DNA from 2 places in the Pelotomaculum schinkii genome. Region 1 is predicted to be linked to the other one. Evidence: riboswitches for the same ligand, from Rfam matches in the RefSeq annotation. Region 1 holds a riboswitch; the other holds the start of a gene.
What was found. A riboswitch is a leader RNA that binds a small molecule or an ion and turns the genes downstream of it on or off. The one in region 1 is predicted to bind S-adenosylmethionine.

Region 2: another riboswitch for S-adenosylmethionine. It lies ahead of metA (homoserine O-acetyltransferase MetA); the one in region 1 lies ahead of Psch_RS03225 (homocysteine biosynthesis protein).

The regions. Positions count from the first base shown of each region.
Region 1 covers NZ_QFGA01000001.1:666,320-671,545, forward strand. Annotated here, with positions in the region: gene Psch_RS03200 (DUF378 domain-containing protein) at 1-193, shown strand, start outside; gene Psch_RS03205 (hypothetical protein) at 337-483, shown strand; gene Psch_RS03210 (hypothetical protein) at 600-863, shown strand; gene Psch_RS03215 (LexA family protein) at 858-1,535, opposite strand; gene Psch_RS03220 (gamma-glutamylcyclotransferase family protein) at 1,563-2,249, opposite strand; SAM riboswitch class I at 2,400-2,510, shown strand; gene Psch_RS03225 (homocysteine biosynthesis protein) at 2,612-3,817, shown strand; gene Psch_RS03230 (NIL domain-containing protein) at 4,053-4,454, shown strand; gene Psch_RS03235 (UPF0280 family protein) at 4,457-5,212, shown strand.
Region 2 covers NZ_QFGA01000001.1:942,410-947,635, forward strand. Annotated here, with positions in the region: gene Psch_RS04535 (homocysteine synthase) at 1-851, opposite strand, end outside; gene metA (homoserine O-acetyltransferase MetA) at 1,017-1,934, opposite strand; SAM riboswitch class I at 2,004-2,112, opposite strand; partial or broken gene Psch_RS04545 (radical SAM protein) at 2,307-2,597, opposite strand; gene Psch_RS04550 (DUF3231 family protein) at 2,758-3,810, opposite strand; gene Psch_RS04555 (four-helix bundle copper-binding protein) at 4,587-5,051, shown strand.

The sequences.
Region 1 (5,226 bases):
CATTATCGGCGCCTTGAACTGGCTGCTGGTGGGAGTCTTTGAATGGGATCTGGTAGCCGCTATTTTTGGGGGCAATACGCTCAGGCAATCTTCTGACTTTAGCCGGTTTATTTATTCGATTGTTGGACTGGCGGGTCTCTACGCAATCTCATTCTTCTTCAAGGAAAACGCGCTGGTGAGAAACAAGCAGTAATTTTCTGCGGATGCGTAATGAAACGCTACAAAAAGAGTACGGCCCCTTACTCCGTACTCTTTATGTTTATTAAAACTCAATGTATAGGACAATTCCGGCCTGGTCATAATTAATACTGGAAACAACAAAAGGAGGATTGAAGAATGACTCCACGTAAAAAAGATAGGGTCCTGGTTCCGGATACTGTAACCGCCCCGGCGGAAGATGAGAATGATCTTTGCTCCGATGCATCTGAAAGTTCTTGCGGATCCTGCCCAAAATCCAGTGACGACAAAAATGCTACCTGCTAGAGACCTTATCTTAAGGTCTCTTTTTTGTCCCCTGGCTTCCTTAACGGGGGTTGTCACCGCAGGAAACTAATGCTATAGTTGGATTAATAAAAATTATTAACTGGGGTGATGTCGTTTTGAACCTCCAAAACAAGGGTTACCTCAACGATTACCGGGTAAACTTCCTAAACAACAGTACAATCATCAGTATCGAAATTACCTGCTGCGGCAAACACATAGGAGAAATGCGGTTTCAAGACGGCGAAAGGAAAAAGTGTCCTCAATGCGGCACGGTCCATACGGTGACTATCCAGCACAACCACTTCCATATACGCCCGGTAAAATCCAATTCCAAAGAACAGACGTACGATGGGGAAATCCTTGAGGAAAAAGCGCTATAATTTTTGGCCGGGCCTTGAAGGCGGAAATTTATAAACACCCGCGTATACCCCTTGAATAACCAGGTTGCTGGAACTTTCCAGCAGCAGATCGGGATAAGACGGGTTGGCGGCTACCAGACGGATATTACCGTCACTGGCCTTGTGAAATACTTTCAGGGTGGTTTCTTCTCCGTTAACCAGAGCGCAAACAATCTGCCCGTCGAAATCCACGTGTGACTGACGGTGGATTAAAACCAGATCGCCTTCATCTATCCCTGCGCCTGCCATTGAATCTCCTTTGACCTGAAGGGCAAAATACTCCTTAACCGCTTTTTGTTGCGGCATTGGGAGCATGCCGATGATATTTTGTTCCGAAAAAACCGGCTGGCCGGCCCGCACGGTACCCAAAACGGCAATACCGGTAAGATCATTAAATATTTCTACATGCTTGTTAAGTGTATTTTTACTTGGAGTATCCTTCTTTGGTTCGTCTACGCCAGGTAGAAAGTATAACACCGGCTTGGCTAAAGCCTCCGACAGCCTCAGCAAGTCGTCGATACCAATTTTGCGTTTTCCCTTCTCATAATAATTAATGGCTGTGGCCGTAAGCCCCAGCTTGGCCCCCAGTCCGGCCTGGGAAAGGAATTTTTCTTCCCTGGCTTTTTTAATTTTGGCCCCGATTTCAACAAACATCTAAAACCGCCCCATCTATACGCAATCTTAATCAATAGTAGGCATGGCTGATACCTGCCGCAGGTACTTTTGAGGGAAGCCAAAGAACTGCCCGCCGGCAACCATCTTTTGAAGATACTGCCGGGATGGAAACAGCATACTGTGCCACTTGAACACAGATGACTCCACACACATCGTACCGACCGCTCCTTCCACCGGTATCCTGATTTTCACCTCTCCCGCTGCGAGAGCCTTTTGCCTTGATTCCATATGGTACACTGCTCCCCACACCTCGCCATCAGAGGATCTGCTTAAATTTGCCACACCCCCGCCGGCGCTCCCGGTTTTGCTGTCATCAAAGGTCAGGTGGTAGCCCTTAAGGCATCCCCTCATCAAAAAATGCACGCCTGGCGATGAACGATATAGTTCAGGTTCGAGCTCCGGTCCATAGGCAAAATAAAGGCAGTCCTCTCCCGCCAGCAGCGGCAGTTGACCGGCAATGAGGTCGTCAATTTCCTGCCTGTTCTGGTGGACGCTAAAAAACCTGCGTTCTGCAAGCGGCTTCACCTCGTCACCGGCAAAAGAGCGGATTTTTCCGCCCAGAGCCAGTACGCCCATTGCCTCCTCCAGTTCTTTAACCTGCAGCTTCGAACGGTTTAATATAGTTTGGAAAGTCAGGGCATTATCCGCTTCCCTGATAACGCAGAGGACCAACAAATTCCTGTCCAGCGCCAAACGAATTCCCCTCCCACTTCAAGTAGAACTTCCCCAATCAAATATTAATAACTTCTACCTCGCCGGGGTTAAATCCTTTTCTAAAACACATACCTATTGACATAAGCTGGTTCAATTGATAGACTAATACACAGTAACTTAATACCTTTGCTCTTATCCGGAGTGGTGGAGGGACTGGCCCAATGAAGCCCGGCAACCTTGGGATTACCCCAAAAAGGTGCTAATTCCTGCAGAAGATCTTTTTCTTCTGACAGATAAGGGGGAAAGCGTTGACTTAGACTTTCTAGCCCCTTCTGTCTTAGAAGGGGTATTCTTATTAAGGACGGCAAGAGCAATGTTTAAACCGGGAGGGACGTGGAACAATGGCAATCGAAAAGACTTACGCCGAAATTAATGAAAAGATTAAGTCCGGTAAAGCGGTTGTACTAACTGCCGAAGAAGTAATCGGCCTGGTTGAAGAAAAAGGACTTACCGAAGCAACCCGGCAGGTAGATGTGGTCACCACCGGAACATTTGCCCCCATGTGTTCTTCCGGTGTATTTCTTAATTTCGGTCATTCCAAGCCCAAGATGAAGATGCAAAAAGTTTGGCTTAACGGTGTCCCGGCCTACTCCGGAATAGCTGCTGTCGACGCCTATCTTGGCGCAACGGAACTTCCCGAGGACGACCCCTGCAACAACAATTATCCTGGTGAATTCCGGTACGGGGGCGGGCATGTAATCCAGGACCTGCTAATGGGTAAAAAGGTCAAACTGGAAGCCACCTCCTACGGTACCGACTGCTACCCACGCCGTGAGCTCGAGACTTATATAAACCTGGACGATATTAACGAAGCGACCCTTTTTAATCCACGCAACTCCTACCAGAACTACAATTGCGGGGTTAACTTGAGCAACCGGGTTATTTATACCTATATGGGAGTATTGAAACCGAATCTGGGCAACGCACATTACTGCAGCGCCGGGCAGCTCAGCCCGCTTTTAAATGACCCCTACTTTTTAACCATAGGCATGGGGACCAAGATCTTCCTGGGGGGCGGGATCGGGTATGTGGCCTGGAACGGCACCCAGCATTTCCCCGAAATTCAAAAAGACGCTGCAGGAAACAGCTACGGACCGTCCGGCGGAACTCTCTCGGTTGTAGGCGATTTAAAACAAATGGAAGCCAACTGGTTGCTTGGGACCAGCTTCCTTGGTTACGGCGCTACCCTTTCCGTAAGCATAGGCATACCCATTCCCATCTTGAACGAAGAAGTGATGCGCTGCGTATCGGTCAGTGACCGCGACCTCTATGCCCCCATTGTCGATTACGGTGAAGCTTACGGCCAGCGGTTGCCCAGCGACTTGGGCTTCGCCAGCTATGCCGAGCTGAAGTCGGGAACCATCACCGTCAACGGCAAAAAAATTCCTACGGCTCCCCTGTCCAGCTATCCCAAAGCCAGGGAAATCGCCGCTATCCTCAAGGAATGGATCTGCAAAGGTGACTTTCTCCTGACCGAACCGGTAAAGCTGCTCCCTTCCTACCGGGACGGCATCCAATCCAAGAAGCTGGAAATCAGGGGGCTGTAGCAAACAATGCTGCACTGAAAAGGAAGCAAGGGGACGGTTCTTTTGCTTCCTACCCTGAAAACAAATGTACAACTTTTCAGCCCATAGAGAGAATCTAAAAAATGCAGGATCGAATTCATGCGCACAAATGCAACATTGTCCGGCGCCGGCGCGCCGTGTGCGATTGAAACCGCGCCTGCATCGAAAGCACCGCTACAGCCCCTGGAGGTATGATATCTGCAAAGGAGTGAACGGCATGGCGCCGAATAAAATAATCCTGCGGTTTGGTGAGAACACATCTGATCAGCCGATTATTTACCGTCTGGTCAAGGACTACGACCTGGTCATCAATATCCTCAAGGCCAACGTCAACCCCAATAAAGAAGGGACGATGGTTTTGGAACTTACCGGGGAAAAATACGAAGAGGGGCTGGGCTACCTGCGAGACCAGGGAATCAGAGTGCAGCCGCTTGCTGAAGAAGTCTTCCGCAACGAGGACAGATGCATTAGTTGCGGAGCGTGTACGGGTATCTGCCCCACCGGCGCCCTGAGCCTGGAAAGGCCTTCCATGGAAGTAAAGTTCGACAGCGATAACTGCATCGTCTGTCAGCTGTGTGTCAAAGTCTGTCCGCTAAAAGCAATGGAGGTCAGGTTTTAGATTTGGAGTACCTGAAGCGTACTTACCGGACTTTATTCCGCCAGGACGACCTGGTCCATTTCCAGGTAGTGGTGCGCCAGACCGACCTGGATATTGGGGTGCGCCGGGAGAGGTTTTCCCCTGAATTAGCGAACTGGGTGGAAAAGCTGCTCAGGGAACTCCGGGAGCCTTTTGAAGTATATACTAAGAAACACCCGGCTTTTCTTCATTCACTAGTACCGTGTGCACCTCTGTCCGGCGCCCCGCCCATCGCCGTCGACATGGCGCAAGCGGCTCGCCTGGCCGGGGTAGGCCCGATGGCCGCCGTGGCCGGAGCTTTTGCCCAGTACATCGGTAGGGCACTGGCCAGACGGTCAAAGGACTTCATTGTTGAAAACGGCGGGGACATCTACCTGCGCAGCACCCGCCGGCGCAAGATAGGTATTTTTGCCGGGGCCTCCCCCCTGTCAAACCGTATTGCCCTTGAAATCAAACCGGAGGATACTCCAATAGGTATCTGCACTTCTTCAGGCACTGTGGGCCCTTCCCTCAGTAAGGGCTGCGCGGACGCCGCCGTGATCCTCTCACCTTCCGCCATCCTGGCCGACGCCGTGGCCACGGCAGCCGGCAACATGGTCCAAGATAGCGGTGATGTTCAGACGGCAGCCGAATTCGCCACAGCAATCGAAGGGGTCACCGGGGCGGTTATCATAAAGGACGACCGCCTGGCCGCCTGCGGCAAGTTAAAGCTTGTTCCCCTTGTATCTAATAGCCAATAATAAGTTTAATCTAA
Region 2 (5,226 bases), 280 kb from region 1:
AAGAATGCACTGAATGGACTAATTGCCGCGCCTGTATTTCTTAAAAGCTGCACTCTTGCTTTTAAAATGTACGCCCGTGCCCCTAAGTCCTGTGCATATCTAATACCACCATAACTCTTGTCCGGCGTGGTGAAATCGGGGAATCTACCGCTTCCCGCCCAGTCGAATTTGCCACCGTCAACTATGACTCCTCCAATGGTAGTGCCATGCCCGCCAATGAATTTAGTAGCGGAATGAACGACTACATCCGCACCGTATTCTATAGGTCTGAGGAGGTATGGGGTTGTAAAAGTACTGTCAACAATAAGCGGCAATTTGTTCTCGTGAGCTATTTTGGCAACAGCTTCAATATCCAAAACATTTATTCTGGGGTTTCCGATAGTTTCACCATAAAGTGCCTTTGTCTTATCAGTGATAGCTTTTCTGAAGTTTTCCGGATCATCAGGATCAACAAAGATTACATTAATTCCCAATTTTCTCAAGGTAACTGAAAACTGCTCATAGGTTCCGCCATATAAGGTACTTGCAGCAACTATTTCGTCACCTGCACTGGCAACATTAAGAATAGCATATAAGATTGCCGCCGACCCTGATGATGCTGCCAGTGCGCCAACGCCGCCTTCCAATGCTGCAATTCTTTTTTCAAAAACATCCTGAGTCGGATTCATAATTCTGGTATAGATATTTCCCGGCTTTCTTAAATTGAACAGATCTGCAGCGTGATCTGCATCTTCAAAGACATACGATGTTGTTTGATAAATTGGGACTGCTCTTGCTCTTGTTGCCGAATCCGGCTCTTCCTGCCCTGCATGCACTTGTAGTGTTTCAAAACTTAGTTTCTTATTGCTCACTTTTATCTCTCCTCGTTAATAATATCTTTAAGACATACTATCATAAACCATAATTATTAAGTATTTTCCTCAAATTAGAGACATACGTCTTAACCTCAGTATAATATGATAACAACACTCTCCCTTCACCCGCATAGCCATATGATTTATTCTCAAAAACCTCCTTTATCCAATTTCGTTTATGTTATAAGGTGTTTCCTGATATACGTAATAATTGAGCCAGTTTGAAAACAGCAGGTTGGCATGACCCCTCCACTTTACGACAGGTGTCTTTTCCGGATCATCATCCGGAAAATAATTTTTGGGAATATTAATTGGAAGCCCTTTTGCCACATCCCGGTCATACTCTGATTTCAATGATAGTGGGTCGTATTCCGAATGTCCCATAACAAAAATTTGGCGGCCACCTTTAGATGACACTATATAAACACCAGACTCTCTTGATTCAGACAGTATTTCCAGCTCTTTTACTTTCTCAATGTCATCTCTTCTCACTTCTGTGTGTCTTGAGTGGGGTGCAAAGAAAATATCATCAAATCCCCTGAGCAGCCTGATATTCTTTTTGTTTACTACATGGGGAAAAACACCAAACATCTTTGCCGGAAGTTGATACTTGGGAACACCAAAATGGTGGTATAACCCGGCCTGCGCTCCCCAGCATATGTGAAATGTTGAGTATACATGGTGCAGGCTCCATTCCATAATCTTGACCAACTCCGGCCAGTAATCAACCCCCTCATAATCCATCTGTTCAACGGGGGCGCCGGTTATGATCATACCGTCGAATTTCTTTTCTTTGATCTCTTCAAATTTTTCATAGAACTTAAGTAAATGTTCCCTAGGGGTATTCTTTGAAGAATGAGTTTCCGGGTGCAGTAGAGTTACATCCACCTGCAAAGGTGAATTACTCAAATGTCTTAGTATCTGTGTTTCAGTTGTGATTTTGTTGGGCATCAGGTTTAACAAAACAATACTGAGCGGTCTTATATCCTGGTGGACTGCACGCTCTTCATTCATAACGAAAATGTTTTCATTATTTAAAATCTCTGATGATGGAAGATCATCAGGAATATTAATAGGCACCTAACACACCCCTTTCAAAATTAAAAATCCTCTTTCCTAATGAAAGAGGATAAATTTGGCATAATCTCTCTCTCATCTCTCAATGTTTCCATTGCAGGAATTGGCACCGCTGTATTTTTAACAAAATACCGGTTGCCGGGCTTCATCGGGCCAGTCCCTCCACCTCTCTGGATAAGAGTCCTAATATTAAATTATCGATTGAATTCCTACTAATGATATTTCATTAGTGTTATTAATTGAGATTTATTTTATTGCTTTTATCAAGGTTTGTCAATAACTTTTTTAGGAGGTGTGTGTTCATTCTGTGATAATGTCACCCTGAAATATTTCTGAGAAAATGTCACCCTGTAAGTGGTCTGAGGTTTTTTGGAGGAGTGACTGGTCAGTAGCGAGAGGGTCCCCGGGACCAGCTATGGCCAACTACCGTTATCTCGGGCAGAGTTCCAGAGCCTGGCTTACCTTATCCAGGGACTCCTCCGGCGTGAGAACCGCACGGCATACCACGGGCCTTTTTTCCCACTTATTGAAACCGTGCTTGCAGAAGCGGCACTGGATGTTGCAGGACAGGCTGACCGGCAGGTGAATCCTTCCGTATTTATGGTGGGCTTCTCCGTTGAAGCAAGGATGCTTTTTAATCAGGTGATTGTGGACTGATAACTCCACCTTATGCGAAGCTTTGCATAACCCGCCCTGAGGTGTGCCGAAATCAGTAGATGGAATTTGCCTTCTTCCATGTATCCGGCTTTGAGCCATGCCCATTATCATGTCTAGTACTGTTCCATCTGCAATGTGTATTTTGTAAGCAGGTTATTAAAGTAGTAACTCAGTGTATTTTATTTATAAGCTTCTTCCTATCAACAAGACGTGGCGGCTCCTCAAACCAGCTGTTGTCTATCATAATATTTGTTCCGTCCTCTGCAAAGTCTCCGGCTTCAGTCATGATAAGAAGATACTTCGCCTTGAGGTCATGTCTAAAGTTCAAGGTCATAAGATAAGCATATTCCATTGCACCGCAGGTACTTATCAATCCGATGTGAAACATCATCAATTTATCCGAAACGGGAGGTTCAATTGAGTCTGTCACCATAGCGTCCCAAAACATGGGGACAGGAATATCTTCTTCTCTTAAATGAGCGCTAAATATGCCCATTATTTTATCTGAAAGTTTTATACCTCTTTCAATGTAATTCCTAACCTGCTTCGACTTGGCTACCTGCCTGAACCCGGTCATAAGATTCTTCCCCACGGAGTTTAAGAAAACTATGTGAAAAGACGTAGCAATCTCTTGAGCGAGAGAAGGTCTCTTCATGCCGAGGAACCCGGTTAAGAAGTTTTGTTTTTTAACAAAATCAGTTACTTTAGAAATAGTAACATTAGGATACCTGATATAAAGGCCCTTAGAAAGCAGGGTGTTAGTAACCTTGTCAAAATACTCCATAGACGAGACGATACTCTTATTGAAGACCTCCCTTACATCAGAACGGGTTAATAGCCCCCATGTAAGGGTATTTCTGGGCATAATAAATCTTTCAAGACAAAATAAATAGTAAATACAGAAGATATCGGAATAGAGACGAGGCGCCCCTAGGTTAATATCTTCTGCAGTAAAACCTACCGGTTGTGGTAAGTTATCCTGTTCCATGATATTTCTAATGTCTTTTGCCCTCTGCTCATATAACTGGACGGCTTCTTCAACTAAAGGTTTAATATCACTATCCTCAACGTGCCGGGAAAGGTGTTTTACGAAGACGGAAACCATATCGACATTCAGATATGTGTTCCAAAGGTTACCGATTTCCGATGAATTTAATCCAGGGTAACAACAAAAAGGTTCTTCATTAATAATGTTACTACTACCTATTAAAGGTGTTTCCATTTAATGGGCCATCCTCCCACCGTGATGTAAGTCAATAGCTATATTTTTTTCTTTACTTATTTTGCCGTTGTCTGTAGCTATTATGCGTTATTTGTATTTGGACCCGCAAACCCAGATGACCTAGGAGGCTTCCGGTAGCAGCCGAGATTTAACCAACAGGGATAGTACAGCTTCTTTCACTGTGATGTGTTGCAGGTAGAGCCTTGCTCGAGGCGAGGAACTATGTTTCGTAGCGATTTTCAAAAAAACAGGTAATCATGAACCAAACTTAGCCCGCCTATCTGGTTTCCGTTAAATACTACGTCGAACTTTAACTAGTAAGGCCCCCTTTAATACAAAATATCCCTATTTCTCCCCCCCTTCCGATATGGCTGAATTCATTATAAGAAAAACTTTTTACGAAACCATCTCAAAGATGTTACATTTCTATCACATTTCAGGCCTATTACTTAAAGTCAAAAAATTGGGACGGGAGTTTAATCTCCCCGCCCCTGGCTTGTTGATATTATTCTTATATTTGGTCTCCTTCTGCCGTCACACCCCCACCGCAATGGTTGATAAAGAGCCATCTTTCGTGCTATTCATCCATACAGTTCATCGGGCCAAGACCGTTCTTGCTGTGAAACTTATGCATCAAAAATTTGTTCCAGATATTAGCAATTAAGCCATAGTCTGCATAACATAATAGAAACCTGACGGTGAGGGGGTATTACATGGATATCCATTGAAGATTGTCGGCTTGCATAATAGTTTCATTTATAGAAAGGAGAATTGTTATGTCTGAAAACCTCTCTAGTTATGCCTACTACCCCATCGCTTCCCATGAAGGTGTATTGAAAACCGTCCAGAACTGCGAAGCTGTCTGCGAAAATACCTTCACCGCCGTCCTCTGTATGCATGACTGCCGCATGAGGGTAATGCAGCTCCAACTTTTACGCGACTGCGCGGACATCTGCACCCTTACCGCAAAGTACATCGCCCGCTGCAGCATGTATGCCAGACCCCTGGCCGGCTTATGCGCGCAAATTTGTCAAGATTGTGGAACCCACTGCTTACAGCATCCCGATCAGCAATCGCAGTTTTGTGGTCAGGTTTGTCTGAAATGCGCTCAAGAATGTGCCGCTTTTGCCGGAATGGCAATGCCTTGTCCCGGTGGTGTCCAAACCGGTCCCTGCATGCCTGGTATGCCTGGTATGCCGGGCATGTTTTCCCAAGCGGAAAAGAAAGAAGAGAAGGAATAGGGTTGCAACATAAACACACTTACCTTTGTCTAACAAAACTGTACCCTGAACCGTTCAGGACACTTGCGCCCTCAAGATAACTTATATGGCCGGGCTCACAAAATATAGGGGTGTTGGACCTCCCCCACCCCTATATTTTTGATATGATTGAACATAATGCTAAATAGTGTTAGGA